DNA from 4 places in the Cupriavidus sp. UGS-1 genome. Region 1 is predicted to be linked to each of the others. Evidence: predicted binding sites of a transcription regulator. Region 1 holds the regulator's gene; each other region holds the start of a gene.
The links. Region 1 encodes sigma-54, which starts transcription at its own class of promoters, with help from an activator protein. Its sites were predicted from a motif close to TGGCANGNAANCTGCTTT; they were not measured.

Region 1 (7,230 bases):
AGCGTGATCGACCTGTTCGGCAATGCCCATATCGTTCGCGTGCAGGGCGCCGATCCGTCGCAGGACCCGCAGATGAGCGCGACGTCGAGCTACTTCCAGATCCTGATCAACGACGACATCGTCAAGACCGACAAGCCGGTCAAGCTGACGCGCGGCCCGTCGGTGATGACCGCCAACGGCCTGGTCTTCAACAATGTCACGCGCGAGGTCAATCTGCTCGGCAATGTGCGCGGCACCATCGTGATGGCGCCGCGCGGCGGCGGCAGCGCGAAACCATGACGCATCGCGCCCGCGCGCCAGGGGCGCACCCCTCGAACGTTCCCTCCCGGACAACGCCAATCAACGCCATCGTGGCCAACATGACCCTGACCCTGACGACCTGGACCCGCCGCCGCGCCACCGCCGTGCTGCTCGCCTTCGCCGCCGGCATGACGCTGGCCCTGCCGGCGCTCGCCGAACGCGCCGACCGCGACAAGCCGCTGGTGCTCGAGGCCGACAACGCCAGCTACGACGACGTCAAGCAGATCTATACGCTGACCGGCAACGTGGTGCTGACCAAGGGAACCATGGTACTGAAGTCCGATGCCGCCGAGGTCCGCACCGACCCCGAGGGCTACCAGTACGCGGTGGCGACCTCGAAGGGCGGCAAGCAGGCCTACATCCGGCAGAAGCGCGACAACGTCGACGAGTACATCGACGGCTGGGGCGACCGCATCGAATACGACGGCAAGCAGGAAGTGGCCAAGCTGATCGGCAATGCGCGCATGGCGCGCCTGGCCGGCGCCAAGATCGTCGACGAGATTCGCGGCGCGGTGCTGACCTACGACAGCCGCAACGAGTTCTACACCGCGGCCGGCGGCAGCGGCAACGCGGCGCCGGCGAACCCGTCCGGCCGCGTGCGCGCCGTGCTGTCGCCGCGCCAGAGCCAGGGGACCGGCGGCAGCGGTGCCGGGGTGGACCTGAAGGGCTCGCCGACGGCCAAACCCTGACTCCGGCCTGCCTCGGTGCCTGACCCCGTGCCGCCCGGCACGCTTCGCCGCACCTTCGCAGCACGTTCGCATTAAGCAGTATCAAAGGATTGCCCACATGTCCGTTGCCGACACCGCTACCGCCACCGCTCCCGCCGCCAACGCCAACACCGCAGCCGGCGCTGGCGCCGGCACGATGCCCGTCACCAGCAATCTGGTGGTGCGCCATCTGAAGAAGCGCTACGGCTCGCGCACCGTGGTCAAGGACGTGTCGCTCGACGTCAAGAGCGGCGAGGTGGTCGGCCTGCTTGGCCCCAACGGCGCGGGCAAGACCACGTCGTTCTACATGATCGTGGGCCTGGTCGCGCTCGACGAAGGCGACATCGTGCTCGATGGCCAGCACATCAGCGGCCTGCCGATCCACGAGCGCGCGCGCATGGGCCTGTCGTACCTGCCGCAGGAAGCGTCGGTGTTCCGCAAGCTCAATGTCGAGCAGAACATCCGCGCGGTGCTGGAACTGCAGCGCGACAACGGCAAGGCGTTATCCGCGGCCGAGATCGAGCGCCGGCTCGACAGCCTGCTCGACGATCTGCAGATCGCCCACCTGCGCAACAATCCTGCGCTGTCGCTGTCCGGCGGCGAGCGCCGGCGCGTCGAGATCGCGCGGGCGCTGGCCTCGGCGCCGCGCTTCATCCTGCTGGACGAACCGTTCGCCGGCGTCGATCCGATCGCCGTCGGCGAGATCCAGCGCATCGTCAGCTTCCTGAAGGCGCGCAATATCGGCGTGCTGATCACCGACCACAACGTGCGTGAGACGCTGGGCATCTGCGACCACGCCTACATCATCAGCGAGGGCGCGGTGCTGGCGGCAGGCGAGCCCAAGGAAATCATTGCCAACGAATCGGTGCGGCGCGTTTACCTGGGCGAAAACTTCCGCATGTAATTGCTTGACCCGGGGCGGCACGACACGCGGCTGCCCCGCCCTGCGAGGCAGCGGCTTCGTACGCCGGCAAGCGATGCCACGATCATGCTCTGGTGATCCATCAGGCAATCGCTTCTGCCCACGCAATCGAAACTTCCGATAGCAAATTCCGTTCCATCGCGGCCGAAGTTGCGCATAAAATAGGCCGCATGAAACCGTCGCTACAGCTACGCCTCTCCCAGCATCTGGCCCTGACGCCGCAGCTGCAGCAGTCGATCCGGCTGTTGCAGTTGTCCACGCTGGAACTGCAACAGGAAGTCGAGCAGGCGCTGACCGAGAATCCGCTGCTCGAACGCGAACACGACTGGATCGAAAGCCCGCTGCGCGTCGCCGCCGACGGGTCGGTCAACGTGCAGACCGCCACCACGACCCCGCCCGCCGAACCGGCGGCGCCCGCGGACTCGCGCGCGGACGGTGCCGCCGCGGCCGACGATGGCTATGCCGACGGCGCGGGCGACGATTATGGCGGCGACTGGAGCCTGGACGACTTCGCCCGCCGTCCGCAAAGCGATGAGGACGAAAAAACGCCGCTGCAATTGCGCGACGCCGAGCCCACGCTGCGCGAATATCTGATGGAGCAATTGGCTCCGCTGAAAATCTCGACGCGCGACAAGGGCCTGGCGATTTTCCTGATCGAATCGCTCGACGACGACGGTTATCTAAGCGCGTCGCTCGAGGAAATCCTGTCCGAATTGCCGGAAGAGCTCGAGTTCGAACTGGACGAAGTGCATGCGATGCTGACGCTGCTGCAAAGCTTCGATCCGCCCGGGGTCGGCGCACGCAACGCAGCAGAATGCCTGTCGCTGCAACTGCGCCGCATCGAACATCCGCAGCGCGACCTGGCGATGACCATCGTCCGCCACCATCTCGAACTGCTGGCCGCGCGCGACTACACACGGCTGAAGAAGGCCCTGCAGGTCGACGACATGCAGTTGAAGGCCGCGCACGAGCTGATCCGCTCGCTCGCGCCGTATCCTGGCCACGCCTACAGCCGGCCGGAAGCGGACTTCGTGGTGCCCGACGTATTCGTGCGCAAGAGCGGCCACAACTGGATCGCGCAGCTCAATCCCGATGTGATGCCACGGCTACGCATCAACGATATGTATGCGCAAATCTTGCGCGGCGCGAAAGGCGATACCGGCGCCGCGGGATTGCAGCAGAAACTGCAGGAGGCGCGCTGGCTCATCAAGAATATCCAGCAGCGTTTCGACACCATTTTGCGCGTCGCACAAGCCATCGTGGAGCGGCAAAAGAATTTCTTTACGCACGGCGAAATTGCGATGCGCCCCTTGGTTTTGCGGGAGATAGCCGATACACTGGGTCTACACGAGTCGACTATTTCTCGTGTGACGACCAACAAGTACATGGCCACCCCGATGGGGACATTCGAGCTGAAATATTTCTTCGGCAGCCATGTATCGACCGAGACCGGCGGTGCCGCGTCTTCCACCGCAATCCGTGCGCTGATCAAGCAGCTGATAGGAGCCGAAGACCCCAGAAACCCGTTGTCCGACAGCCGGATTGCCGAACTGCTGGGGGAACAAGGCTTCGTCGTGGCGCGACGTACCGTCGCCAAATATCGTGAAGCCTTGAAGATCCCGGCCGTGAACCTTCGCAAGTCTTTGTAGCCGAGTCGCATCGCCTGCCTGGTGCGGCTCTTTCAGAAGGAGAAGCGCTATGAACTTCAAGATCAGTGGACACCACTTGGACATCACGCCGTCGCTGCGTGAGTACGTGGAAACGAAACTGGAGCGAATCCTCAGGCATTTCGATCAGGTTATTGACGTCAGCGTGCTGCTATCGGTCGACAATCAAAAGGAAAAGGATCGCCGGCAACGCGCGGAAATCAATGTGCATCTGAAGGGCAAGGACATCTTTGTCGAGGCGCACCACGAAGATCTCTATGCGGCGATCGACATGCTGGTCGACAAGCTGGACCGGCAAGTGATCCGCTACAAGGACAAGGTGCAGAGCCACGACCGCGAATCGCTGAAGTATCACAGCAGCCTGGTGGCGAACCAGGCCCAGCAGTAGCTTGAAGATTCGGCGCGGCCACAACGCCGGCCGGCCTTGAAGTGAGGAAAGAAGCCGTGCCAGGAGCACGGCTTTTTTGCGCCCGTCGCGGCACGGGACCTTCGCAGCCTATAGGATGAAACCGGAATGGGGTTCCGTCTGGCAGGCTTCCCGGTGTATGCTGTGCAATACATATAGAGAATGCCCGCCCCGTTTCCTTGTGCAATGCCGCTCGGGGCGATCGGCATCGGACGGCAGGGAGCCCCCCTGCACTATAATGTGCCGCACGCTGATAGTCGGGAAGCGGCGGCAACGAACGCACCGCCCAGCAACGGCAGACCGGCCCACGCCGGCAAGGACCGCATGGCGGCGCCAGTTTCAGGAATTCCGCGCATTTCAAATGAACCGTTTGGCCAAACTGCTGCCGCCCGGCAATATCTCGCTCGACGTCAGCGTCACCAGCAAGAAACGCGTGTTCGAACAGGCCGGCTTGCTGTTCGAAAACAACCATGGCGTGGCGCGCGCCACGGTGACCGACAATCTGTTTGCCCGCGAATCGCTTGGCTCGACCGGGCTTGGTGCCGGCGTGGCAATCCCGCATGGCCGCATCAAGGGCCTGAAACAGCCGCTGGCTGCCTTCATGCGGCTTGCCGAGCCGATCCCGTTCGAATCGCCCGACGGCAAGCCGGTTTCGCTGCTGATCTTCCTGCTGGTGCCGGAACAGGCCACGCAGCAACATCTGGAAATCCTGTCGGAAATCGCTCAGCTATTGTCCGATCGCGACATGCGTGATGGCCTCGCCGCTTTGCCGACGCCCGATGCGGTTCACCAGTTGCTGGTGCAATGGCATCCTTGACCCTCCCGGCATAAGCGCGCACAGCCGCGCCAACCGCATATACCACCGCCTTAGCGCCCCGCCTCATCCCGCATGGAACTCACCGGCGTCACCTCCCAGTCGATCTTCGACGACAACGCAGCCGACCTCAAACTGTCCTGGGTGGCCGGGCTGGAGGGCGCCGATCGCGCCTTCGACCTCGACTTCGCACGCGAGGCGACCTCGGCGGCCGACCTGGTCGGCCACTTGAACCTGATCCACCCGAACCGGATCCAGGTGCTGGGCAAGCCGGAGATCACCTACTACCAGCGGCTCGACGACGAAACGCGCAAGCGGCAGATGGGTGAGCTGATCCTGCTGGAGCCACCCTTCCTCGTCGTCGCCGACGGCATGGAGCCGCCGCCCGACCTCGAACTGCGATGCACCCGCTCGTCGACGCCGCTGTTCACGACCCCGGTGTCGTCGGCCGCGGTAATCGACCATCTGCGGTTGTATCTGTCGCGCATTTCCGCGCCGCGGGTCACGATGCACGGCGTGTTTCTCGACATCCTCGGCATGGGCGTGCTGATCATGGGCGAATCCGGCCTGGGCAAGAGCGAACTCGGCCTGGAACTGATCTCCCGCGGACATGGCCTGGTCGCCGACGATGCGGTCGATTTCGTGCGTCTTGGCCCCGATTTCGTCGAGGGTCGCTGCCCGCCGCTGCTGCAGAACCTGCTGGAAGTGCGCGGCCTGGGCCTGCTCGATATCAAGACGATCTTCGGCGAAACCGCGGTGCGCCGGAAGATGAAGCTCAAGCTGGTGGTCCAGCTGGTCCGCCGCAACGACGGCGAATTCGAACGGCTGCCGCTCGATTCGCAATATCTCGACGTGCTCGGCCTGCCCATCCACATGGTGAAGATCCAGGTTGCGGCCGGCCGCAACCTCGCGGTGCTGGTCGAGGCCGCCGTGCGCAACACCATCCTGCGGCTGCGCGGCATCGACACGCTGCGCGATTTCATGGATCGCCAGCGCGCCGCGATGCAGGCCGACGCGGCCTCGCGCGGCCAGGGCCGTCTGCTCTGAGCGTTGGACCGGAGCGCCCACTGAGCGTCTGCTCGAGCATGCATTGACGCATCGGCGTGCCCGACACGCCGGCAGCGTCAACCTGATTGGGGTTTTCAGCGTTTTGTGCTGTAATGGGCATCACGCCCAGCCTGCGCCGTTGCGCATCCTGCGCTTGGCGACCCGATCCTCAGTCAGGAGATTCCAGCATGAAGACACTGATCGCAACCTGCGTGCTGCTGTGCCCGCTGGTCGCCACGGGCGCCTTTGCCCAGACCGCCTCCGGCAACAGCCAGCAGAGCAAGATGAAGACGTGCAATGCGCAGGCCGCAGGCAAGACCGGTGACGAGCGCAAGGCCTTCATGAAGGAATGCCTGTCCGCCAAGCCCGCTACCGCCGGCAACTCGCAGCAGCAAAAGATGAAGGCCTGCAACGCGCAGGCGAGCGGCAAGAAGGGCGACGAACGCAAGGCGTTCATGAAGGAGTGCCTGTCCGCGTGACGGCATACCGGTCGGCCGTTGTGCCCGGAGCGGGCGGACGGCCGATCAAGCAGGCCCATCAAGGCCAATGAAGGCGAATCGCACGGCACCCGGCGGTTCGCTTTTTTCTTTGCTGTTTCGCCGCTCTCGCCGCTCTCGCCGTTCTTGCCGCGCTGCGCGTGCATTGCGCGGCTTTCGCACGCTTTCGCCGCTTTTCCCGCTTGCCGCGCCATCCCGGACCACGGATTTCATCGGACCGTCATGACGCAATCATCACGCGATGCTATCCTTCAAGCGTTATGCGCATCGTCCTCATCACCGGCATTTCCGGCTCCGGCAAATCGGTTGCATTGAACGTGCTTGAAGACGCAGGCTACTACTGCGTCGACAACCTGCCAGCGCAGTTCATCCCGGAACTCGCCCGCTATCTCGCGGCCGAGGGCTACACGCATCTGGGCATCGCCACCGATATCCGCAGCCGCGAATCGCTGGCGCGGCTGCCCGAGACACTGCGCAGCCTGTCGGCCGAGCACGAGGTCCGCGTGGTCTTCCTGACCGCCAATACCGATTCGCTGGTGCAGCGCTATTCGGAAACGCGGCGGCGCCATCCGCTGTCCGTGCGGCTCGCGGCGGGCGGGGCGAGCGGTGCGCCCGCACCGACCGAGACCCCGCTGGTCGAAGCGATCGAGATGGAACGCGAACTGCTGAGTCCGCTGGCCGAATCGGCGCACCGCATCGACACCAGCAATGTGCGCACGAATACGCTGCGCGCCTGGATCAAGGACTTCATCCGCGACGACAATCTGCAGCTGACGCTGCTGTTCACGTCGTTCGGCTTCAAGCACGGCGTGCCCAGCGATGCCGACATGGTGTTCGACGTGCGCTCGCTGCCCAATCCGTACTACGACC
Region 2 (7,230 bases), on a different contig from region 1:
CTCGAGCGTTTCCGGATCGCGGTACAGGCCGATGTGGCCGACCCGCGCGGCCGGCAGCAGGTCGAGCATGCCGTCGATGAAACCATTGCCCGCGCGCAGGATCGACACCAGGCACAGCTTCTTGCCCGACAGCATCGGCGACTGCATCGGCGCGATCGGCGTCTTGATCGCCACGGTCTCCATCGCGAGATCCCGCGTCGCCTCGTAGGTCAGCAGCTGCGCGGTCTCCCGCACCAGGCGGCGGAAGTTGTCGGTGGTGGTGTCCTCGCTGCGCACCAGCGTGACCTTGTGCTGCACCAGCGGATGGTCGACCACCATCACAGGCGCGGCGGCCGGCGCGATGGGCGGCATGCCGGTGGGAAGCCCCGTGGACAGCGCCACGGACGGATCGACGGACAGATCGGCAGACAGGGCGGTCATGATGGCACTCCTCGATGCGGCGGTGGCCGGATCTGGCCAGGGCGAAACGACGGCGTGCAGGCGCGCGGCTCGTGGGGGGCATGCTGACGGCATGCTGACGGCATGCGGGCGGCCGCGCCCTGCACGGACTGGGAACTCAGAACACCGTGCCGTCGCTGTCGATCGCGAACGGCGGCGGGCCGCCCGGCCGGCGCTTGGCGGCGATGCGCCGTCCCGCCGCCCAGGTACCGCCCTCCAGTACGCGCGCCAACGGGAAGGCGTCGGCCGACAGGCCCAGCGCCTGCCGCGTTGCCTCGGCGACCAGGTCCAGGCCGGTCACCGTCAGCGCGCGCCATTCGACGATGGCCGGCTCGTCGACCCGGTGCACCGCCTCGGCAAAGCTCGCATCGCGCGGCACCATCAACTCGAAGTCGTACAGCAGGCCGCCGTTGCGGTATTCGGGCAGGCCGGTCAGCGCATCGAGCCCGGTCACCGTCAGGCCGCCGTCCTCGAGCGGCTCGAGCAGCGAGTAGGTCAGCCACTGGGTCAGCTTGTGGAACGGCACCAGCCCGTCGGGGCTGGCCGGATGGCGCCAGCAGTCGCCGAGCGAGACGCCCTCCAGCTGCAGCCGTCCGGGCCAGACCGGCCCGAGCGCGACCAGCAGCGTGCGCAGCACGAAGGCCGCGTCGATGCGCCCCTCGCTGGCATGCGCCTTCAGATAGTCGAACAGATTGCCGAGCCTGGCGGGCTCGCCGAACACGGCCGGCGTCGCCTGCGCGACCTTGCCGAGCCGGCGCACCAGGCCGGCGCGGCCCTCGAGCCCGACCAGCGGATTGTGCTGCGCGACCTGGAAGGCGGTGGCCAGCGTCGACGGATCGATCTGCGCCAGCCGCTCGGCATCCGAGCGCAGCGGCTCGTCCGGCGTCGCGGAAAAGCCGCCGCGCGCGAACAGGTCGAAGCTGGCCACGCCCAGCCCCTCGGAGCGGCTCAGGCTCAGGTCGCTGGCCGGATCGCGGTAGCGCCAGTCCGGCCCGGCGCCCGCGTCGAGCAGCACGCTGGGAATCACCAGGTCGATGCCGATGCGCGCGCGCTCCTCGCGATGATCGTCGCCGGTCAGCGCGGCGCGTTCGCACAGGATGCCCCAGCGGTCGCGCAGCTCGCCCGGTCCGCCGCTTTCGAAATGGCGCCAGCGGCTGTGGTAAGGCACCTGCAGATCGCGGTAGCGCGAGCGGATGGTGGTCGCCACATAGTCGGCGATCGCCGCGACCCGCTGCGGATGCCAGCTGAACCACTGCGAGTCGCCGGCCGCGACCGCGGCGGTCACCGCGGCGCAGCGCGCCCGCACCGCCTGCGCCGTCAGCAACGCCGAAGCCGGGTGATCGGGTTCGACCCAGCTTTGCCAGCCTTCGCGCGAAGCGCGGGCTTGCACGCCGGACTGCCCGGCCGCGCCCATCGATGCTGCATCGTCTCGTTCTGTCATTCGTCCAGTCCCCTGCCCTTGGCCACCGTCAGTTCGGTGGCGTCCGGAGGCGTGTAACGGGTGAAGTAGCCCGCCGCCACCTTGGCGTCGATCTCCACCCTCGCGTCGGCCGGAATCAGCGCGTCGGGAATCGGCACCTGCTCGACCACTTCGATTCCCTGCGCGACCAGCGCGCCGTGTTTCATATTGCTCATCGAGGCCCAGCGGTCAATGCGACGAATGCCCAGCCAATGGAAGACATCGGGCATCAGCTCCTGGAAGCGCATGTCCTGCACGCCGGCCACGCATTCGGTCCGCGCGAAATAGGTTTCGGCGCGGTCGCCGCCGACCTGCCGCTTGCGCGCGTTGTAGACCAGGAACTTGGTGACCTCGCCCAGCGCGCGGCCTTCCTTGCGGTTGTAGACCACCAGTCCGACGCCGCCCTGCTGCGCCATCTCGATGCACACCTCGATACCGTGCGCCAGATAAGGACGGCACGTACAGATGTCAGACCCGAATACGTCCGAGCCGTTGCATTCGTCGTGCACGCGGCAGGCGACCGGCGTCTGCGGCTTGCCCAGCAGGCTGACGTCGCCGAAGAAATACAGCGTCATGCCACCGATCGGCGGCAGGAAGACCTTCAGATCGGGCCGCGTCACCAGTTCGGGGAACATGCCGCTGGTCTGCTCGAACAGGCTGCGGCGCAGCGCGCTTTCCTTGATGCCGAAGCGGCGTGCCATGCCGGGCAGATACCAGACCGGATCGACCGCGGCCTTGGTGACGCGCACATCGCCATTGGCAAACAGGATCCTGCCATCGGGAATCAGCCGGCCGGCCGCGATCGCCGCCATCAGCTCCGGCATGTTGATATGGGCGCGCGTAACCGCGATGGTCGGCCGGATATCGACGCCGGCCGCGATGCGGTCGGCGAAGACGGTCGACACCAGATGGCCCCACGGGTCCAGCGACACGATCGTGTCGGGATCGCCCCACTGCGGATGCGGGCCGATCGGCTCGGCCGGCGCCGTGTCGGTCAGGTCGGGGCGATGGTCGCGCTGCAGCTTGCCCGAAGCCACCGCCAGCGCGCGATAGACGGCGTAGGCGCCGGCATGCGTCCCGATCACGTTGCGGTGCGCCGGATTGGTCAGCGTCGCGATCACGGGGCCGCGTTCGGCCGCGGTCGGCGCCCCCCAGTGGATCGGCTCGGCCGGCTTGTCGCGGCGTGCGTGCGAGGTCAGGACGATGTGATCGGACATGGCAGCCTCGAGGCGTGAATCCTGACCAAACGGTCAGGTTTACCTTGATGGTAGGCAATCGCCATGCCAAGCGCGTATGGGCGTTTTCCCCTTTTGAGTACGCCGCCTCACCGAACACGGCACAACAACGGTTCATGCGGCGCCCACGTATCGTGCAGCGCGTGCCATGTTGCGGATGGGCAACGCCCCCTAGCGCGCCAGCCCCTCGCGGTTGCGCAACAACAACTTGCCAAGCGATGCGAACGGATCGCGCGATTCGACATATCGGTAAAAAAGCGCACCGGTGGCGTTGCTCGCCAACCACGCCAGCACCATGCCCGCCGCATTGAGCCACGGCATGCCGGGCGCCAGCTGCGACACCAGGCTGTTGACCAGCAGACAGATCGGAAAGTGCACCAGGAACACCGAGTACGAGATCGCGCCGAACGTGGCGAAGACGCGGCCGCGCGGCCACGCCGCCAGCCAGCCGCCGCGCCGTGCGAGCGTCAGCAGCAGCGCGACGGCCAGCGCCAGCGCGATGCGCGAGCGCAGGTCGACCATCAGCGCGGCAATGCCTACCGCGGCGAGCGCCGCCAGCCACCAGCCCGAGCGGCCGGGGTTCGACGCCCAGTAGCCGAGCACGCCCAGTCCGTAGGCGCCAAAGAAATAGATGGCCCACATGTCCCAGTCCGCGTCCCGGTTGAACCAGAACAGCGAGGCCAGCGCGAGCGCCGCCACCAGTGCGGTGCCCACGCGGACCTGCCAGTCCGCGGGCAATCGGCGCGCCAGCCATAGCGTCAGCAACAGCAGCCCGAACAGCTGGAAGTCGATCGCGACATACCACACCCCTGCCGACAGCGCGTCGATATCGAGCACGTCGTGCAGCAGAAGCAGGTGCGCCAGCAGCTGTCCCCATTGCGGCGGCGCCGGGATCGACGGATGGTCCATGCCCTGCCGCGCCAGCGCCGCCGCGGCGATGGCCAGGCCGATCGCCGCGGTAAAGGGCACGGCCAGCTTGCGATAGCGCCGCAGCAGCGCCGCGAGCGGCCGCGACGTGCGCAGCAGGCCGTCCGGGGCGAGGCTGCGTGCGGCCAGAAAGCCGCCGATCACCAGGAATAGCTGCACCGCGATGCGCGCGTAGTCGGCGAGCCAGTCGATCAAGGCGGGGGCGAGGGAATGCGCCGCATCGGACATCGGCCCGTAGAAGGCCAGGTGATGCAGCACGATCAGTTGCGAGCCGATGGCCTTGAGCGCATCGATGCCGGCCAGGCGCGCGGGTTGCGAAGAGATGGAGGACAAGACGGAAACCGAACGGGAATTCGCCGCCCGGCCCCGACGCGCCCGTGCGCGGCGCGGCACCGGACCGCGTGGCCCGGGATTGTACCCGGGGCCACGTGCAGGCATCGGCATGTCGTTCCCTGCCGTTGCGTCCGGCTCGGCACATTGACCTAGGGTATTTACTTATGACGAAGTTGTCGTTCCCCCGGGACAAACCTATCGCTACCCTTGGGTCTTTGCTGTTTTCTATCGCCCCGCCATGTTGTCTTCCTTCCGCTCTTTCCGTCGCTCTCTTGGTTCGCTCCGCCCGGTGCTGCTCGCGGCCGCTCTGCTCGGCACCGGCGTCGCACATGCCGCCGGCGCCGAGGCGCTGCACGGCCCGGTCCTCGACAAGATCCGCTCCAGCGGCACCATCGTGCTCGGTTACCGCGAGTCCGCGCTGCCGTTCTCGTTTGCCGACGACAAGGGCCAGCCGGCCGGCTACGCGGTCGACCTGTGCCTGCGCGCGGCCGAGGGCGCGCGCCAGGCACTGGGCCTGAAGGACCTGAAGGTCCGCTGGATGCCGCTGACCCCGCAGAACCGCATCCCGGGCATCGTCAATGGCCTGGTCGACCTTGACTGCGCGCCGAACACCAATACGCTGGAGCGCCAGAAGCAGGTCGCCTTCAGCGTCTCCCACTATGTGTCGGCGGTGCGGATGCTGGTGCGCGCCGATTCCGGCATCGATTCGCTCGACGATCTGCGCGGCAAGACCGTGGTGACCAGCGCCGGCTCGACCGGCGACCGCCATGTGCGCCGGCTCAAGGGCCAGTACGGCTACCGCGACATCTACGCCAAGGACCATGGCGAATCGTTCCTGCTGCTCGAGTCCGGCCGCGCCCAGGCCTTCGTGATGGACGACGTGCTGCTGGCCGGCCTGCGCGCCCGCGCCAAGGACCCGTCGCAATTTGTCATCGTCGGCCCGGCGCTGTCGGTCGAGCAGAACGCGCTGATGCTGTCGAAGGCAGACCCGGCATGGAAGCAGCTGGTCGACCAGACGCTGGCCGGCGTCTATGGCAGCCCCCAGATCGAGACGCTGCAGCAGCGCTGGTTCCAGAAGCCGATCGGCGCGCGCAATATCAACCTGGCGCTCGCCCCATCGGCCGAGGTTCGCGAGGCGTGGAAGCATCCGTCCGACGCCGTGGCCGAATAGGCGCATACCGAAGCGCCGGCGCGCGGCAATGCTCGCTTTCCATGAGCGCAACGCGCTGACCGCAGCGGATGTGACTCGCTTGACAGCCTCGAGACAGGTTGGAGACACTGGCGCGGGCGGCGTGTCGACGCCCGCCCATCGTCAGCCGCCCATCCGGTGGACGGCAACTTTCGAGGAGACATCATGAGCAAGTTCGTCGCGACGGCCATCGCGCTGTGCATCGGCATCGCCCCGCTGGCGGCGCACGCCCAGAACACCGGCGGCAAGAAGCAGTTCGACCCGTACTCGCAAGGCGCCAAGGCGGGCGATAAGTTCGACCCCTACAGCCAGGGCGCCAAGGCCGGCGACAAGTTCGATCCCTATACCCAGGGAACCAACCAGAGCACCCGCGCCGACCTGGCGCCGGGCCAGGACGAGGGCAAGAAGAACGGCCACAACAAGGCGAAGAAGGCCAAGCCCGCCAAGCCAGCCAACTGAGATCGGTGGACGGGCCACCCCGGGGGCGGCCCGATCCCATCCGGATATCCATGCGGGATATCCCATGCGGATATCGATGCGAATCCAGAACCCGCCGCGCGCGGGTTTTTTTGCGCCCGCGTTTTGACACGCCTGCGAAGCGCCAAGAAGTGCCATCCAAAGCACAGGACATATGTCCCGGGCCGCCCGAAACCCGCTCGCGAGACCCGTGTAGGACATTTTTCGGTATCGAGTGTCATCGCTTTCGCACAAAATGCGAACTTCGCCGTTGACACAGGCGTCGTAAGCACCACACGGAGCGCATGGCTCCGTAGCGGGTTGTCAGCAAGCGGCCAAGGCCGCGCCGCACCGTTTCAGGAGTTTCATGCGCCGTTTTCCGACCACGCAAGCCGCCGGGTTGTCCGCGGCGGTGATCGCCCTGGTCGTCCTCTATATCGTCCTGCTGTGGTTCGGGACGCTGGACGCCCGCCATCTGCTGCGCTCCGACGAAGGCCGCTATGCCGAGATCGCGCGCGAGATGTTCGCCAGCGGCGACTGGGTCACGATTCGCTACAACGGCGTCAAGTATTTCGAGAAGCCGCCCTTTCACCTGTGGGTGACGGCGCTGACCTATACCGCCTTCGGGCTCGGCGAATGGCAGGCGCGGCTGTGCGTGGCGCTGTCGGGCTTCGTCGGCCTGCTCGCGTCGATGGGGGCGGCCGGCCGCTGGTTCGGGGCGCGCGCCGGCTGGCTGACCGGGCTGGCGCTGGCGGCCGCACCGATGTGGAGCGTCGCCGCCCACTTCAATTCGCTGGACATGACGCTGGGCGGCGCGCTGGCCTGCGTGCTGGCCTGCATGCTGCTGGCGCAACACCCCGACACCACGCCCGCCGCCCGGCGCGGCTGGATGCTGGGCTGCTGGGCCGCGATGGGCGTCGCCATCCTGACCAAGGGCCTGATCGGAATTGCACTGCCCGGGCTGGTGCTGGTCGTGTACACCGCGATCACCCGCGACTTCGCGCTGTGGCGCCGTCTGCATCTGCTGTGGGGCGCCGCGCTGCTGCTGGCGATCACCGTGCCGTGGTTCTGGCTGATCGCCGAGCGCAATCCGGAATTCCTGCGCTTCTTCTTCATCCACGAACACTGGCAGCGCTACACCACCAGCGTCCATCATCGCCAGGGCCCGGTGTGGTACTTCGTGCCCCTGCTTC
Region 3 (7,230 bases), on a different contig from region 1:
GTGGTCGAAGCGGTGACGCGCGCGCCGAAGGCGCCGTTTGCCGACCAGGCGAAGGCGCTGCGATCCGGCGACATTGCCATCGACGGCTTCAAGGGCCCGCGCCTGAGTTTCCGGCCCTGGGACGGGCAGCTGCGCCAGCCGGTGTTGCTCGCGCATCCCGATGGCGTGGCGGCGGTCGCCCCGCTCGACGGTTTCCTGCATCCGAAGAACAACCTCGACACGCTGGGCGCGGATGCGCCCGAGAGCGCGTGCCGCCGCTGATCCCCATGCCCCCCATCGCCATGCCGACCTCTCCCCTGCTCCACCGCTGGCGCGCGCTGCGCGCCGTCGCCGGGCGCGAATTGCGCAAGTTCCTGCGCCAGCCCGGGCGGCTCGTCTCGTCACTGGTGCGGCCCCTGCTGTGGTTCCTGGTATTTGCCGCAGGCTTCCAGAACGTGTTCGGTGTCGCCATCATTCCGCCCTACGACACCTATGTCGAATACAAGGTCTATCTGACCCCCGGCCTGCTGGCGATGATTGCGCTGTTCAACGGCATGCAGTCCTCGCTGGCGATGGTCTACGACCGCGAAATGGGCGTGATGCGGCTGCTGCTGACGGCGCCGCTGCCGCGGCCATGGTTGCTGGCATGCAAGCTCGCGGCCGGTGCGCTGCTGTCGCTGCTGCAGATGGCCGTGTTCCTGCTGGTTGCCGTGCTGTTCGACGTGCCGGTTGCCTGGACCGCGCTGCCGATGCTGCTGGCGGCAATGACGCTGGTTGCACTGATGCTCGGTGCGCTCGGCCTGGCGCTGTCGGTGCATGTCCGCCAGCTGGAGAACTTCGCCGGCATGATGAACTTCGTGATCTTCCCGATGTTCTTCATCAGCACCGCGCTGTATCCGCTGTGGAAACTCGAGGAATCGGGGGCCGAGGCGATCCACCAGTTGGCGCGGATCAACCCGTTCACGCACGCGGTCGAGGCCATCCGTTTCGCGCTGTATGGCCAGGCGGCATGGGGCAGCCTCGCCGTGGTGGCCGCGTGTGCCTGCCTGTTCTTCGGCGTGGCATTGTTCGGCTACGACCCGCAGCGCGGCATGGCAAGGCCGCTGGGGAAGCGGGCATGAGCCGGCCAGCCTGGCCCCGCCGCCATGGCGGGCGCAGCCGCGGGTGGTTCGGCACGCTGCTGGCCCTGGCGGCGGTACTGGCCGCGGCACGGGGGCATGCGGCGGCCGATGCCGATCCCTTCGCCTCGCCGCAATGGCCCACGCTGCGCGCCGAGATGCTGGGCGATGCGCCGGCGGTATTCGATCCGCGCGTCAAGGTTATTGGCCCCGCTTTCGCCGAGGATGCACTGAACGTGCCCATCGCGTTCGATGCCTCCGCGCTGGGCGAGGTCGACAGGATCGTCGTGGGCGTCGACCGCAATCCGATTCGCCAGGTGCTGACCTTCACGCCTGGCAGGCTCAAGCCCGCCCTGTCCTTCCGCTTCAAGCTCGAACAGGGATCGCCGGTACGGGTGGCGGCGCGCACGCGCGACGGGGTCTGGCATGTCGGTGGACTGCTGGTCGACGCCGCCGGCGGCGGCTGCACGGTGCCCGGCGTGACACGCAAGGATGGCTCGTGGAGCGCGACGCTGAACCGGGTCGAGGCCCGGCGCTTCGCCGCGCTCGATGGCGGCGGTGGCCGCGTCCGGATCCGCGTGATGCATCCAATGGATACCGGCCTCGTGGCGGGCATCCCTGCCTTCCATATCGAGCAGCTGGCCCTCGTCGACGGCCGCCGCGAACCGCTCGGCACGCTGGCGCTGCACGAGCCCGTTTCGGAGAACCCGATCTTCTCGTTCGACCTGCGCGAGCCGGCTGCCCAACCGCTGGCGGTGACCGGCCGCGACAACAACGGCAACCGTATCGACGCCAGGGTGCTGCCATGAGCAACAGGCTGGCCACGATCGCCCGGCAGATTGCCCTGCGGATTGCCCTGCTGTTGCCCGCATCGGCATTCGGCGACGGGCTCGCAGAGAGGCCGCTGCAGCCGCCAGACTACCGCCTCGCGCCGCGCGGCATCGGCGACGGCGTCTGGCTGCTCGAGGGCGCGAACGCCGACTTCGCGGTCGGCAACGGCTGCAACATCATCAATACCGCCTTCATCGATACCGGCGACGGCGTGGTCGTCGTCAATACGGGACCGTCGCGGCGCTACGGCGAGCAACAGCGCGCGGCGATCGCCAAGGTAACTGATGCGCCGGTCCGCCTGGTGCTGAATCTGAACCTGCATCCCGACTACTTCTTCGGCAACCAGGCCTACGCCGACGCGAAGCCGGCGGCGCTTGCCGGCACCGTCGCGGGTGCTGCGCGCGAGGCGGGCTCGTATGCCGACAACCTGTATCGGCTGTGCGGAGACTGGATGGCCGGCACTGAACCGGCGCCGCCCGCCACGACGATCGAGCCGGGACAGCGCACGATCGGCCGCCATCGCTTCGAGCTGCTGCACCTGCAGGGCCATACCGGCGACGACCTGGTGCTGATCGACCATACCGCGCGCGTGATGTTCGCCGGCGGCCTCGTCTTCCGCGCGCGCGTCCCGACCACGCCGCACGCCGACATCGCACGCTGGCTGGCCAGCCTGGACGTGCTGGAACGCCGGATGCGCGACGACGGCTTGCGTCTGCTGGTGCCAAGCCATGGCCCGGCGCTCGATCGCGCCGATGCGATCGCACAGACGCGGGATTACCTGCGTTGGCTCGATGCGCGCCTGCGCCAGGCCGCCAGGGAGGGCCGCGACCTCGCCGAGGTCATCGCGATGCCGGTGCCGGCGCCCTACTCGGAATGGGCCGCGATGCCGGCCGAATACCTGCGCAACGTCACGCACCTGTATCCCGCGTACGAACGCGAGGCATTGGCGCCATGAACGCCTGTGCCGGGCTCGGCCAAGAGGTGCTCCATTCCGCGACAGCGGTTGTTGCGCGGTAGCGCGATACGGCCCGGTACGGCGCATCTGCGCAGTCGATCGCGGCGCGAAATGGCCCGCCAACAACGGGAATTTTTCACGGCTGGCGTGGCACGCGATTTGCGGTTTGGCGCACCGGCGCGGCATTGCCGATCGGCCCGTGCCGCGCCTACCGAAGGACCACCGGGAAATCCGCAGCAAAGATGATCGAAACCGATGATCGAAACCGATGATCGACAAAAAGAGAGAGGAGCAAACGATGAGCAAGTTGAAGGTGCTGGTGCTGGCAACCGCCTGCGTGGCCAGCTTCGCCGCGCGTGCCGCGGTAACGGACGCGATGATCGAAAACGACGCGAAGAGTCCCGGTGATGTGTTGTCGTGGGGAATCGGACCGGAGGGCCAGCGCTTCTCGCCGCTGGCAAGGATCAATACGAAGAACGTCGCGCGCCTGGTGCCGGCTTGGTCGTTCTCGTTCGGCGGAGAGAAGCAGCGCGGCCAGGAATCGCAGCCGCTGATCCATAACGGCAAGATGTTCGTTACCGCATCGTATTCGCGGATCTTCGCGCTCGATGCGAAGACCGGCGCCAAGCTGTGGAAGTACGAGCATCGGCTGCCCGAAGGCATCATGCCCTGCTGCGACGTGGTGAACCGCGGCGCGGCACTCTACGACAACCTGGTCATCTTCGGCACGCTGGATGCGCAACTGGTGGCGCTCAACCAGGACACCGGCAAGGTCGTGTGGAAGGACAAGATCGACGATTACGCGGCCGGCTATTCGTACACGGCGGCGCCGATGATCGTCAAGGGCCTGGTGTTGACCGGCGTGTCTGGCGGCGAGTTCGGCGTGGTCGGCCGCGTCGAGGCGCGCGACGCGAAGACCGGCCGGATGGTCTGGGTCCGCCCGACCGTCGAAGGGCACATGGGCTACCGGTTCGACGCCGAGGGCAACAAGATCGAGAACGGCATCACCGGCAACCTGAACGCCAGCTGGCCCGGCGAGACCTGGAAGACCGGCGGCGCGGCGACCTGGCTCGGCGGCACCTACGATCCGAAGACGGGGCTGGCCTATTTCGGCACCGGCAACCCGGGGCCGTGGAACAGCCACCTGCGCAAGGGCGACAACCTGTACTCGTCGTCGACGGTCGCCATCGATCCGGCCACCGGAAAGATCGTCTGGCATTACCAGAACACACCGAACGACGGCTGGGACTTCGACGGCGTCAACGAGTTCGTGACCTTCGATCTCGACGGCAAGCGCGTCGGCGGCAAAGCCGACCGCAACGGCTTCTTCTACGTCAACGACGCGCGCGACGGCAAGGTGCTGAACGCCTTTCCATTTGTCCGCAAGGTGACCTGGGCAAAGGACATCGATCTGAAGACCGGCCGGCCCAACTTCGTCGCCGAAAGCCGTCCCGGCGATCCCGCGGACCAGAAGAAGGGGCAGTCGGTGTTCGCGGCGCCGGGCTTCCTCGGCGGCAAGAACCAGCAGCCGATGGCATACAGCCCGCAGACCCGCATGTTCTACGTCCCGGCCAACGAGTGGGGCATGGACATCTGGAACGAGCCGATCACCTACAAGAAAGGCGCGGCCTTCCTTGGCGCGGGTTTCACCATCAAGCCGCTGAACGAGGACTATATCGGCGCGCTGCGCGCGATCGATCCGAAGACCGGCAAGATCGTCTGGGAAGTCAAGAACAATGCGCCGCTGTGGGGCGGCGTGATGACGACCGCCGGCGGCCTCGTGTTCTGGGGCACGCCGGAGGGCTATCTGAAGGCGGCCGATGCGAAGACCGGCAAGGAGCTGTGGCAGTTCCAGACCGGCAGCGGCGTGGTGGCGCCGCCGGTCACCTGGGAAGAGAACGGCGAGCAGTTCATCGCCGTGGTGTCGGGCTGGGGCGGCGCCGTGCCGCTGTGGGGCGGCGACGTCGCCAAGCGCGTCAACTTCCTCGAGCAAGGCGGCTCGGTCTGGGTGTTCAAGCTGAGCAAGGTCTGAGCGTTTGTCCGACGGGCCGGCCCTCGGCGGTGCCGGCCCAGCAAGAGCTGGAGAATTCCATGCAGAAAGAACGAAATCGACGTATCGCGCCGCGCGCAGCCGCCCTTGCCTTCGGCCTCGCGCTTGCGGCATCGGCACAGGCGGCACCCGATATCAAGGCGCTGGCGGACAAGAACGGCTGCTTCTCCTGCCATGGCATGCAGGGCAAGCTGGTCGGCCCTGGCTTCGCCGAGGTTGCCGCCAAATACAAGGGGGACGGCGAGGCCGCAGGCAAGCTGGCGCGCAAGATCCAGGAGGGCGGCAAGGGGGTATGGGGGCGGATTCCAATGCCGCCGCATCCTTCGCTGAAGGACGAGGAAGCGAAGCAGCTGGCGGCGTGGGTGCTGGAGGCCGGCTGAACGGCGGCCCGTGCGAGGCGCGATGTTCCATCGCCCTCCATGGTCCTTCATCGCCCTCTCCCCAGCCCTCTCCCCAGCCCTCTCCCGCAAGCGGGAGAGGGAGCATGGTGCCGGCAGCGCGACGGCTCGCCGCGCGACTCGCCCTCTCTTCCGCTCTGCCGCTCCGCCGCTCTTCCGCTCTTCCGCTCTGCCGCTCCGCCGCTCTCGCGCTCTACCCCTCGCTCAACCGCAGCGAATTGGCATCGGTGCGGAACAGCAGCGGCGCCTTTCTGCCCCGCTCCACGCGTCCCTGGGCCAGCACGGCGGCCAGCCGGCCCTGCGCCACGATGGCACGCACGCGATCGTGATCGCCGGACCGGTCGCAGACCGGATCCGTCGCGTCGGCGTCGCCGGTCAGCTGCCATGCCTGGCAGCGGCAGCCGCCCGCGTCGGCCTCCTTCTCCTCGCAGGAACGGCATGCCCCCTTCATCCACGCGGTGCCGCGATAGCGGTTGAATGCGTCGCTGTCGAACCAGATCTCGCGCAGTGGCATGTCGTTGACGTTTGGCAGCGCGAGGCCCGGCAGCATGCGGGCGGCGTGGCAAGGCAGCGCCGTGCCGTCGGGCGCGACGCCCAGAAACGTCGTGCCCCAGCCGTTCATGCACTTCTTGGGCCGCGTTTCGAAATAGTCCGGTACCACGAACAGAATGCGGCAACGCGAGCCGATGCGCCGCCGATAGCGCTCCACCACGGCCTCGGCTTCGCGCAGTTGCGCGGCATCGGGCATCAGCGCCAGGCGGTTGCGCCAGGCCCAGCCGTAGTACTGGGTGTTGGCCAGCTCCAGATACTCGGCGCCCATCTCCAGCGCCATTTCGATGATGGTGCCGACATGCGGCAGGTTATGCCGGTGCAGCACGCAGTTCATCACCATCGGATAGCCGTGCGCCTTGATCATCCGGGCCACGCGCCGCTTCAGGTCAAAGGTGCGCGTGCTCGACAGGAAGTCGTTCAGCTCGCGCGTCGAATCCTGGAAGGAAAGCTGGATGTGGTCGAGCCCCGCCTCGCGCAGCGCCCCCAACCGTTCGTCGGTCAAGCCGACACCGGAGGTGATCAGGTTGATGTAGAAGCCGAGCCCGCGCGCATGCGCGACGAGCGCTTCGAGATCCTTGCGCATCAGCGGCTCGCCGCCGGACAGTCCCAGCTGCACCGCGCCCAGCGCTCTGGCCTGCGTCAACACGTCCAGCCACCGCGCGGTGTCGAGCTCCTCGCCGTGCCGCGCATAGTCGACCGGATTCGAGCAGAACGCGCAGTGCAGCGGGCAGCGATAGGTCAGCTCGGCCAGCAGCCACAGCGGCGGACCGGGACGCGCTGCTCCCTCAGGCGAGCCAGCCGCGTTCGAATGCATGTTTGACAAAGGCATGGACCTCCGCGGCGATTCCTTGTACGTCGTACGCGCCCTGCAGTTCGTCGATCAGCATGTCGAGTGTCCGTGAGCCGTCGCAGCGCCGCAGGATTGCCGCCGCGCTGTCGTTCAAGGTGACCATGCCCTCGGGATACAGCAGCACCCAGGCCTGTTGGGCCTCCTCCCATTGCAGGCGCAGCGTCCGATGCAGGGTCGGCATGCCGGTGTGCGGGGATGACGGGGATGGCGGGGATGGCGGGGATGGCGCGGTCATGGATAGGCCCTCTCGATGGCATCGAGCATCGACCACAGCACGTCGAGCTTGAACTGCAAGATCTCGAGCGCGCGCCGCTGCTCGGCCGGCGTACGGAAATGTTCGAGTGTCACGCGCAGGCCGTGGTCGACATCGCGCTGGGCCAGCGGGATGCGCGAGCGGAAATAGTCCAGCCCGTCGCGCTCGATCCATGGGTAGTGCTCCGGCCAGCCTTCCAGCCGCTGCCGGTGGATCTCCGGGGCGAACATCTCGGACAGCGACG
Region 4 (7,230 bases), on a different contig from region 1:
AGCGCGAGGCACGCTACACGCTGAACGACGTGCGCGTGACCGCCAAGGGCGGCAAGCTGAACGGCACCAAGGTCGTGGCGATCCACGGCGGCCAGGCCGACAAGCTGGTGGTGTCGGCGCGCAGCGGCGGCGGCAACGCCGACCAGGACGGTATCTCGCTGTTCCTGGTCGATGCCAAGGCGCCGGGCGTCACCATCCGCGACTACCGCACGATCGACAACCTGCACGCGGCCGATATCACGTTCCAGGACGCCTCTGGCGAACTGCTGGGCACCGAGGGCCAGGCCTGGGCGCTGCTCGAGCAGGTCGCCGACTACGCCGCGGTGCTGCTGTGCGCCGAGGCCGTGGGCGTGATGGACACGCTGACAGCCGCCACCATCGAGTACGCCAAGACGCGCCAGCAGTTCGGCGTGCCGATCGCGCGCTTCCAGGCGCTGCAGCACCGCATGGTCGAGATGTTCATCCATGCGGAGCAGTCGCGCTCGATCACGCTGCTGGCCGCGGCCCGCTTCGACGAGGCCAGCCCCGAGGAGCGCCGCCGCTACGTGTCCGCCGCCAAGGCGCGGGTCGGACAGGCGGCGCGCACGGTCGGCCAGGAAGCGGTGCAGATCCACGGCGGCATGGGCGTGACCGACGAACTGCCGGCCGCGCACATGTTCAAGCGGCTGACGCTGATCAACACGACCTTTGGCGACGTCGACCACCATCTTGGCCGCTTCGCCAGCCTGCCGGAATTCCAGCAGGCGGCATGATGGCCAGCCGCTGAGGCAAGCAAGGCCGCGCTCGGGCTGAACGTCCGGCGCGGCTTTTTGCATTCCGGGTTTCTCCCCTCTCCCGCGTGCGGGAGAGGGGAGGGGGAGAGGGCAGCGGCGGTCGCTATGTACGTGGCGACTGAAACCACCCCTCTCCCCGACCCTCTCCCCTGAGGGGAGAGGGGGAACACACTCGCTACATTGTCGATACCGACAACCACGGAGACCCCATGTCCGACACCATGTACTTCGAAGACTTCGTCGTCGGCAGCCGGCGCGAGCTCGGCTCGCGGCTGATCACCGAGGACGAGATCGTCAGCTTTGCCACGCAATACGATCCGCAGCCGTTCCACGTCGACAAGGAGGCGGCGAAGAAGAGCATCTACGGCGGCCTGATCTCGAGCGGCTGGATGACCTGCGCGGTGATGATGCGCATGCTGGTCGACAACATGACATCGAAATCCGCCAGCATGGGCTCGCCTGGGGTCGACGAGATCCGCTGGCTCAAGCCGGTCTATGCCGGCGACACGCTGACCGTGTTTGTCGCGGTGCTGGACAAGCGGCCGTCGCAGTCCAAGCCCGATCGCGGCGTCGTGCACACGCAGTGGGAGGCGGTCAACCAGCGCGGCGAGCTGGTCTGCACCGTCAAGGGCATGGGCATGTATGGCCGCCGGCCGGCCTGACATTGGACAAGGAGAGAAGATGCGCACCATCGCTTCGCTGGAAGAACTCGAGGGCCTGCAGGGGCAGGAGGTCGCCGTCAGCGACTGGACCGAGATCACGCAGCACCAGGTCAATCTGTTCGCCGAGGCGACCGGCGACCATCAATGGATCCACGTCGATCCCGAACGCGCGCGGCGCGAATCGCCGTTCGGCGCGCCGGTCGCGCACGGCTTCCTGACGCTGTCGCTGCTGCCCGCGCTGATGCAGAGTGCGATGCAGATGCCGGGCGTCAAGATCGGCGTCAACTACGGCCTGAACCGCGTGCGCTTCACCGCGCCGGTGCCGGTCGGCAGCCGGCTGCGCGCGCGCATCAAGCTGCTGAAGGTCGAGCGCATCGCGCCGCCGCCCAATGCACCGGACCTGGTCGGCGCGCAGTCGACCTGGGAGGTCACGATCGAGCGCGAGGGCAGCGACCGTCCGGTCTGCGTCGCCGAATCGATCAGCCGGCGCTATTCCTGACGCCCCGGCGCGGTGCGCCGCACCGCTTTGCGTCATCGCACCATCGTGATGCAAGGCGCCGGCGCACCGCCACGGTGCCGTCATCTCGATGCAGTTCCCCACGCGGCCACAGGCCGCGTTCTTTTTTGGTGGCACGCTAGTTGCAGAAGTCCCTGCCGGGGTGCGTTCTTCCTCGAACACCAATACGAGCTAGGGAGCTGCAATGAAACGACGTGAGATATTGAAGCTGTCGGCGGTGGCCGCCGCGGCGATGATCGGTACCAGCCCGCTGGCGATCGCGCAATCGAAAGAGCCGATCAAGGTGGGCGTGCTGCATTCGCTGTCGGGCACGATGGCGATCTCGGAGACGTCGCTGAAGGACGTCGCGCTGATGGCCATCGACGAGATCAACAAGAGCGGCGGCGTGCTGGGCCGCAAGCTGGTGCCGGTAGTCGTCGATCCCGCGTCGAACTGGCCGCTGTTCGCCGAGAAGGCGCGCCAGCTGATCAGCAACGACAAGGTTGCGGTGACCTTCGGCTGCTGGACCTCGGTGTCGCGCAAGTCGGTGCTGCCGGTCTACGAGGAACTGAACGCGCTGCTGTTCTATCCGGTGCAGTACGAGGGCGAGGAGATGTCGAAGAACGTCTTCTACACCGGCGCGGCGCCGAACCAGCAGGCCATTCCCGCGGTCGAGTACCTGATGAGCAAGGAGGGCGGCGGCGCGAAGCGCTTCTTCCTGCTGGGCACCGACTACGTGTATCCGCGCACCACCAACAAGATCCTGCGCGCATTCCTGAAGAGCAAGGGCGTGGCCGACAAGGATATCGAGGAGGTCTACACGCCGTTCGGCCACAGCGATTACCAGACCATCGTCGCCAACATCAAGAAGTTCTCGCAGGGCGGCCGCACCGCGGTGATCTCGACGATCAACGGCGACTCCAATGTGCCGTTCTACAAGGAGCTGGGCAACGCGGGCCTGAAGGCCAAGGACGTGCCGGTGGTCGCGTTCTCGGTCGGCGAGGAAGAACTGCGCGGCATCGATACCAAGCCGCTGGTCGGCCATCTGGCCGCATGGAACTACTTCATGTCGGTCAAGAACCCGGAGAACGACGCGTTCAAGAAGCAATGGGCGTCCTGGGTCCAGGCCAACAAGCTGCCGGGCGGCGACAAGCGCGTGACCAACGATCCGATGGAAGCGACCTACGTCGGCATCCATATGTGGGCGCAGGCGGTCAAGAAGGCCGGCACCACCGATCCGAACAAGGTCCGCGCCGCGATGATCGGCCAGACCTTCAAGGCGCCGAGCGGCTTCACGCTGACGATGGGCGAGAACCACCATCTGTACAAGCCGGTGATGATCGGCGAGGTCAAGGGCGATGGCCAGTTCTCGGTCGTCTGGAAGACGCCGAAGCCGCTGCGCGCGCAGCCGTGGAGCCCGTTCATCGCGGGCAACGAGGGCAAGCCGGACAAGGTGATGTGAGGCTTCGTGCGGGAGAGGGTGGCAAACCACCCCCTCTCCCCGACCCTCTCCCCCTGAGGGGGAGAGGGAGAACACCGTCGGTACTCTGATTCCGCTGGACGGAGAGGGAGAAGACCGTCGGTTCTCTCGCAGGTTTTCTTCTCTCCCGCTTGCGGGAGAGGGGCGGGGGAGAGGTAGCGGCGCTCGCTATCCCACTGCCATCCGCTTCAAGCCCACTCCATCATCCAGGACACTACCCATTTCCATGTCCCGACCCATGCTGCTCCGCGCCTCCTGGTGGCGCGCCACGCTTGCCGTGCTGCTGGTGCTGCCGCTGCTGCTGGCCGCCCCTGCGCTGTGGGCCGCCACCGCGCTGACCCAGGCCGACCTGCAGCCGCTGGCCGAAGACGACTTCGACGCCAAGCGCGCCGCCATCGCCGCGCTGGCCAAGGCCGATCCGAAGCAGGCTGGCCCGATCCTGCGGGCACTGCAGGACGACACGCTGCAGTTCGCGCCGGGCATCGGCATGGTGCGCGTTCACGGCGAGCGTGCGATCGACGCGATCACCGGCAAGCCGGTCGAGGTCGATGCCGGCGCGCTGCAATCGCTGACCCTGAACAACAGCCTGCGCGCGCAGGTCGACGGCGCGGCCGGCAGCCTGCTGCTGGCGTCGCCGGACGCCACGGTGCGCGCGCAGGCGATCGCGGCGCTGCTGGAGCGCCCCGAGGACGCGCCGCGCGAGGCCGTCGCCGCCGCACGCCAGTCGGAAGCCGACACCGCGCTGCGCGGCAGGCTCGACGTGATCTGGGCCAATACCGTGCTCGCCGACGGCAGCCGCGACCAGCGGCTGGAGGCGATTCGCATCCTAGGCCGCGACAGCGACCCGGCCACGCGCCAGCGGCTGCAGCCGCTGGTTGAGCGCGACGACAGCGGCCAGTACCGCGAGCCCGACGCGCAACTGCGTGCCGCCGCGCAGCAGGCCCTCGACAATCTGCGCGCCAGTGAACGCCAGGCCGAGCTGATCGGCAACCTGTTCGCGGGCCTGAGCCTGGGCAGCGTGCTGCTGCTGGCCGCGCTGGGCCTGGCCATCACCTATGGCCTGATCGGCGTGATCAACATGGCCCATGGCGAATTCCTGATGATCGGCGCCTATGCGACCTGGCTGGTGCAGTCGCTGTTCCGCACCTATCTGCCCGATGCGTTCGACTGGTATCTGCCGGCGGCCTTGCCCGCGGCCTTCCTCGCCGCCGCCGCGGTCGGCTTCGTGCTGGAGCGGCTGGTGCTGCGCCATCTGTACGGCCGTCCGCTGGAAACGCTGCTGGCGACCTTCGGCATCAGCCTGCTGCTGATGCAGGCGGTGCGGATGCTGTTCGGCGCGCAGAACGTCGAGGTGGCGAACCCCAGCTGGATGAGCGGCGGCGTGCAGTGGATGCCGGGACTGGTGATTCCGTACAACCGCATCGTCATCGTCGTGTTCGCGCTGGCCGTGGTGGCGATCGCCTGGGCCGTGCTCAATCGCACCCGGCTCGGGCTGTTCGTGCGCGCCACCACGCAGAACCGCACGATGGCAGCCTGCGTCGGCGTACGGACCTGGAAGGTCGACAGCTATGCGTTTGCCTTCGGCGCGGGCATCGCCGGGCTCGGCGGCTGCGCGTTGTCGCAGATCGGCAATGTCGGCCCGGACCTGGGGCAGGCCTACATCATCGATTCCTTCATGGTGGTCGTCCTCGGCGGCGTCGGGCAGCTGGCCGGCACCATCGTCGGCGCCTTCGGCCTGGGGATCATCAACAAGTTCATCGAGCCGTTCTACGGCGCGGTGCTGGCCAAGATCATCGTCCTGGTGCTGATCGTGCTGTTCATCCAGAAGCGGCCGCAGGGACTGTTCGCGCTCAAGGGGCGCAGCGCGGAGGCATGATGCAAAGCTCGATCGATCCTTCAACGCGCGCCTTCACGCTGGCGGTGCCCCCGCGCCAGCCGCTGTTCTCCACGCGCGGCTGGCTGGCGCTGGCGCTGGTCGCGCTGCTCGCCGCCGTGGCGGTGCCGGTGTGCGCACTGGTGCTGCCCGACACGCATCCGCTGCATCTGTCGGCCTATGCGCTGACGCTGATCGGCAAGATCATGTGCTTCGCGCTGGCGGCGATCGCGCTCGATCTGGTGTGGGGCTACTGCGGCATCCTGAGCCTGGGCCACGGGCTGTTCTTCGCGCTCGGCGGCTATGCGATGGGCATGTACCTGATGCGCGCGATCGGCCGCGACGGTGTCTATCGCAGCGAGCTGCCCGACTTCATGGTGTTCCTCGACTGGAAGGAGCTGCCGTGGTTCTGGCACGGCACCGAGCATCTGGGCTACGCGCTGCTGCTGGTGGTGCTGGTGCCCGGCGTGCTGGCCTGGCTGTTCGGCTTCTTCGCGTTCCGCTCGCGCATCAAGGGCGTCTACCTGTCGATCATCACGCAGGCGATGACCTATGCCGCGATGCTGCTGTTCTTCCGCAACGAGACAGGCTTCGGCGGCAACAACGGCTTCACCGACTTCAAGCGCATCGCCGGCTTCGCGATCGCCGCACCCGAGACGCGCACCGTGCTGTTCGTACTGACCGCGTTCGCGCTGCTGGGCGGGCTGATCGCCTGCCGCTATATCGTGACCTCGAAGCTTGGCCGCGTGGTCACCGCGGTGCGCGATGCCGAGACGCGCGTGATGTTCTCCGGCTACAACCCGCTCGGCTACAAGCTGTTCGTCTGGACCTTCTCGGCGGTGCTGTGCGGCATCGCGGGCGCGCTGTATGTGCCGCAGGTCGGCATCATCAATCCGGGCGAGATGTCGCCGGCGAACTCGATCGAGATGGCGGTCTGGGTCGCGGTCGGCGGACGCGGCACGCTGATCGGTCCGGTGATCGGCGCGTTCCTCGTCAATGGCGCCAAGACGCTGTTCACCGCGCATTTCGCCGAGTACTGGCTGTTCCTGCTCGGCGCGATGTTCGTGCTGGTGACGCTGTATCTGCCAAACGGCGTCGTGGGGCTGCTGGTTCGCCTGCGGCGGGGTGGCGCGGCGGGTGCAACGGCGGCACCCAAGCCTGCGCCCGTGGCGGTGCCTGCCGGCAGCGGAGGAAAGGCATGAACGCCGCAATGAAAGAACGCCACGACGCGGCGCAGGCCGAAAGCGGCGACGCCACCGGCCTGGGCCGCGTGCTCGAGCGCGGCGCCATCGACGTCTCGCACGGCCCGATCCTGTATCTGGAGGACGTCACCGTGCAGTTCGACGGCTTCCGCGCTTTGAACCGGCTGACGCTGTCGATCGACCACGGCGAACTGCGCTGCGTGATCGGCCCCAATGGCGCGGGCAAGACCACGATGATGGATGTGATCACCGGCAAGACCGGGCCACGCAATGCCTCGGTCAGCGGCCGCGTGTTCCTTGGCCAGAGCATCGACCTGATGCGGCTGAACGAGCCGACCATCGCGCAGACCGGCATCGGCCGCAAGTTCCAGAAGCCGACCGTGTTCGAGCAGCACGCGGTGTGGGAGAACCTGGAGCTGGCGATGAAGGCCGACAAGCACTGGTGGTCGTCGCTGCGCGCACGGCTCGACGCCGATGGCCGCCGCCGCATCGAGCAGACGCTGGCGCTGACGGGCCTGGAGGACGAGGCCTACCGGCCGGCGGGGCTGTTGTCGCACGGCCAGAAGCAGCGTCTCGAGATCGGCATGCTGCTGATGCAGCGGCCGCAGCTGTTGTTGCTCGACGAGCCGGTGGCCGGCATGACCGACGAGGAAACGATGCAGCTGGCCAAGCTGCTCAATGGCCTGCGGGGCAGCTGCTCGATGATGGTGGTCGAGCACGACATGGAATTCGTTGCCGCGCTGG

Region 2: LRR16_RS02140 (GTP cyclohydrolase II) is a predicted target of sigma-54. The motif match lies at 3,166-3,183, and genes of this name have one in related genera.
Region 3: LRR16_RS09010 (PQQ-dependent methanol/ethanol family dehydrogenase) is a predicted target of sigma-54. The motif match lies at 3,032-3,049, and genes of this name have one in related genera.
Region 4: urtA (urea ABC transporter substrate-binding protein) is a predicted target of sigma-54. The motif match lies at 2,064-2,081, and genes of this name have one in related genera.

Annotation. Positions count from the first base shown of each region.
Region 1 covers NZ_JAJQJF010000022.1:29,841-37,070, reverse strand. The annotation lists gene lptC (LPS export ABC transporter periplasmic protein LptC) at 1-279, shown strand, start outside; gene lptA (lipopolysaccharide transport periplasmic protein LptA) at 360-989, shown strand; gene lptB (LPS export ABC transporter ATP-binding protein) at 1,087-1,911, shown strand; gene LRR16_RS21895 (RNA polymerase factor sigma-54) at 2,100-3,578, shown strand; gene hpf (ribosome hibernation-promoting factor, HPF/YfiA family) at 3,628-3,984, shown strand; gene ptsN (PTS IIA-like nitrogen regulatory protein PtsN) at 4,364-4,819, shown strand; gene hprK (HPr(Ser) kinase/phosphatase) at 4,892-5,863, shown strand; gene LRR16_RS21875 (PsiF family protein) at 6,052-6,342, shown strand; gene rapZ (RNase adapter RapZ) at 6,621-7,230, shown strand, end outside.
Region 2 covers NZ_JAJQJF010000001.1:511,714-518,943, reverse strand. The annotation lists gene upp (uracil phosphoribosyltransferase) at 1-351, opposite strand, end outside; gene LRR16_RS02145 (URC4/urg3 family protein) at 557-1,852, opposite strand; gene LRR16_RS02140 (GTP cyclohydrolase II) at 1,876-3,114, opposite strand; gene LRR16_RS02135 (acyltransferase family protein) at 3,304-4,383, opposite strand; gene LRR16_RS02130 (amino acid ABC transporter substrate-binding protein) at 4,631-5,563, shown strand; gene LRR16_RS02125 (hypothetical protein) at 5,747-6,040, shown strand; gene LRR16_RS02120 (glycosyltransferase family 39 protein) at 6,405-7,230, shown strand, end outside.
Region 3 covers NZ_JAJQJF010000005.1:103,477-110,706, forward strand. The annotation lists gene LRR16_RS08990 (ABC transporter substrate-binding protein) at 1-261, shown strand, start outside; gene LRR16_RS08995 (ABC transporter permease) at 267-1,100, shown strand; gene LRR16_RS09000 (quinoprotein dehydrogenase-associated SoxYZ-like carrier) at 1,097-1,906, shown strand; gene LRR16_RS09005 (quinoprotein relay system zinc metallohydrolase 1) at 1,903-2,883, shown strand; gene LRR16_RS09010 (PQQ-dependent methanol/ethanol family dehydrogenase) at 3,182-4,915, shown strand; gene LRR16_RS09015 (c-type cytochrome) at 4,975-5,313, shown strand; gene pqqE (pyrroloquinoline quinone biosynthesis protein PqqE) at 5,525-6,697, opposite strand; gene pqqD (pyrroloquinoline quinone biosynthesis peptide chaperone PqqD) at 6,669-6,914, opposite strand; gene pqqC (pyrroloquinoline-quinone synthase PqqC) at 6,965-7,230, opposite strand, start outside.
Region 4 covers NZ_JAJQJF010000016.1:44,734-51,963, reverse strand. The annotation lists gene LRR16_RS18945 (acyl-CoA dehydrogenase family protein) at 1-752, shown strand, start outside; gene LRR16_RS18940 (MaoC family dehydratase) at 983-1,435, shown strand; gene LRR16_RS18935 (MaoC family dehydratase) at 1,455-1,934, shown strand; gene urtA (urea ABC transporter substrate-binding protein) at 2,137-3,393, shown strand; gene urtB (urea ABC transporter permease subunit UrtB) at 3,638-5,287, shown strand; gene urtC (urea ABC transporter permease subunit UrtC) at 5,284-6,486, shown strand; gene urtD (urea ABC transporter ATP-binding protein UrtD) at 6,495-7,230, shown strand, end outside.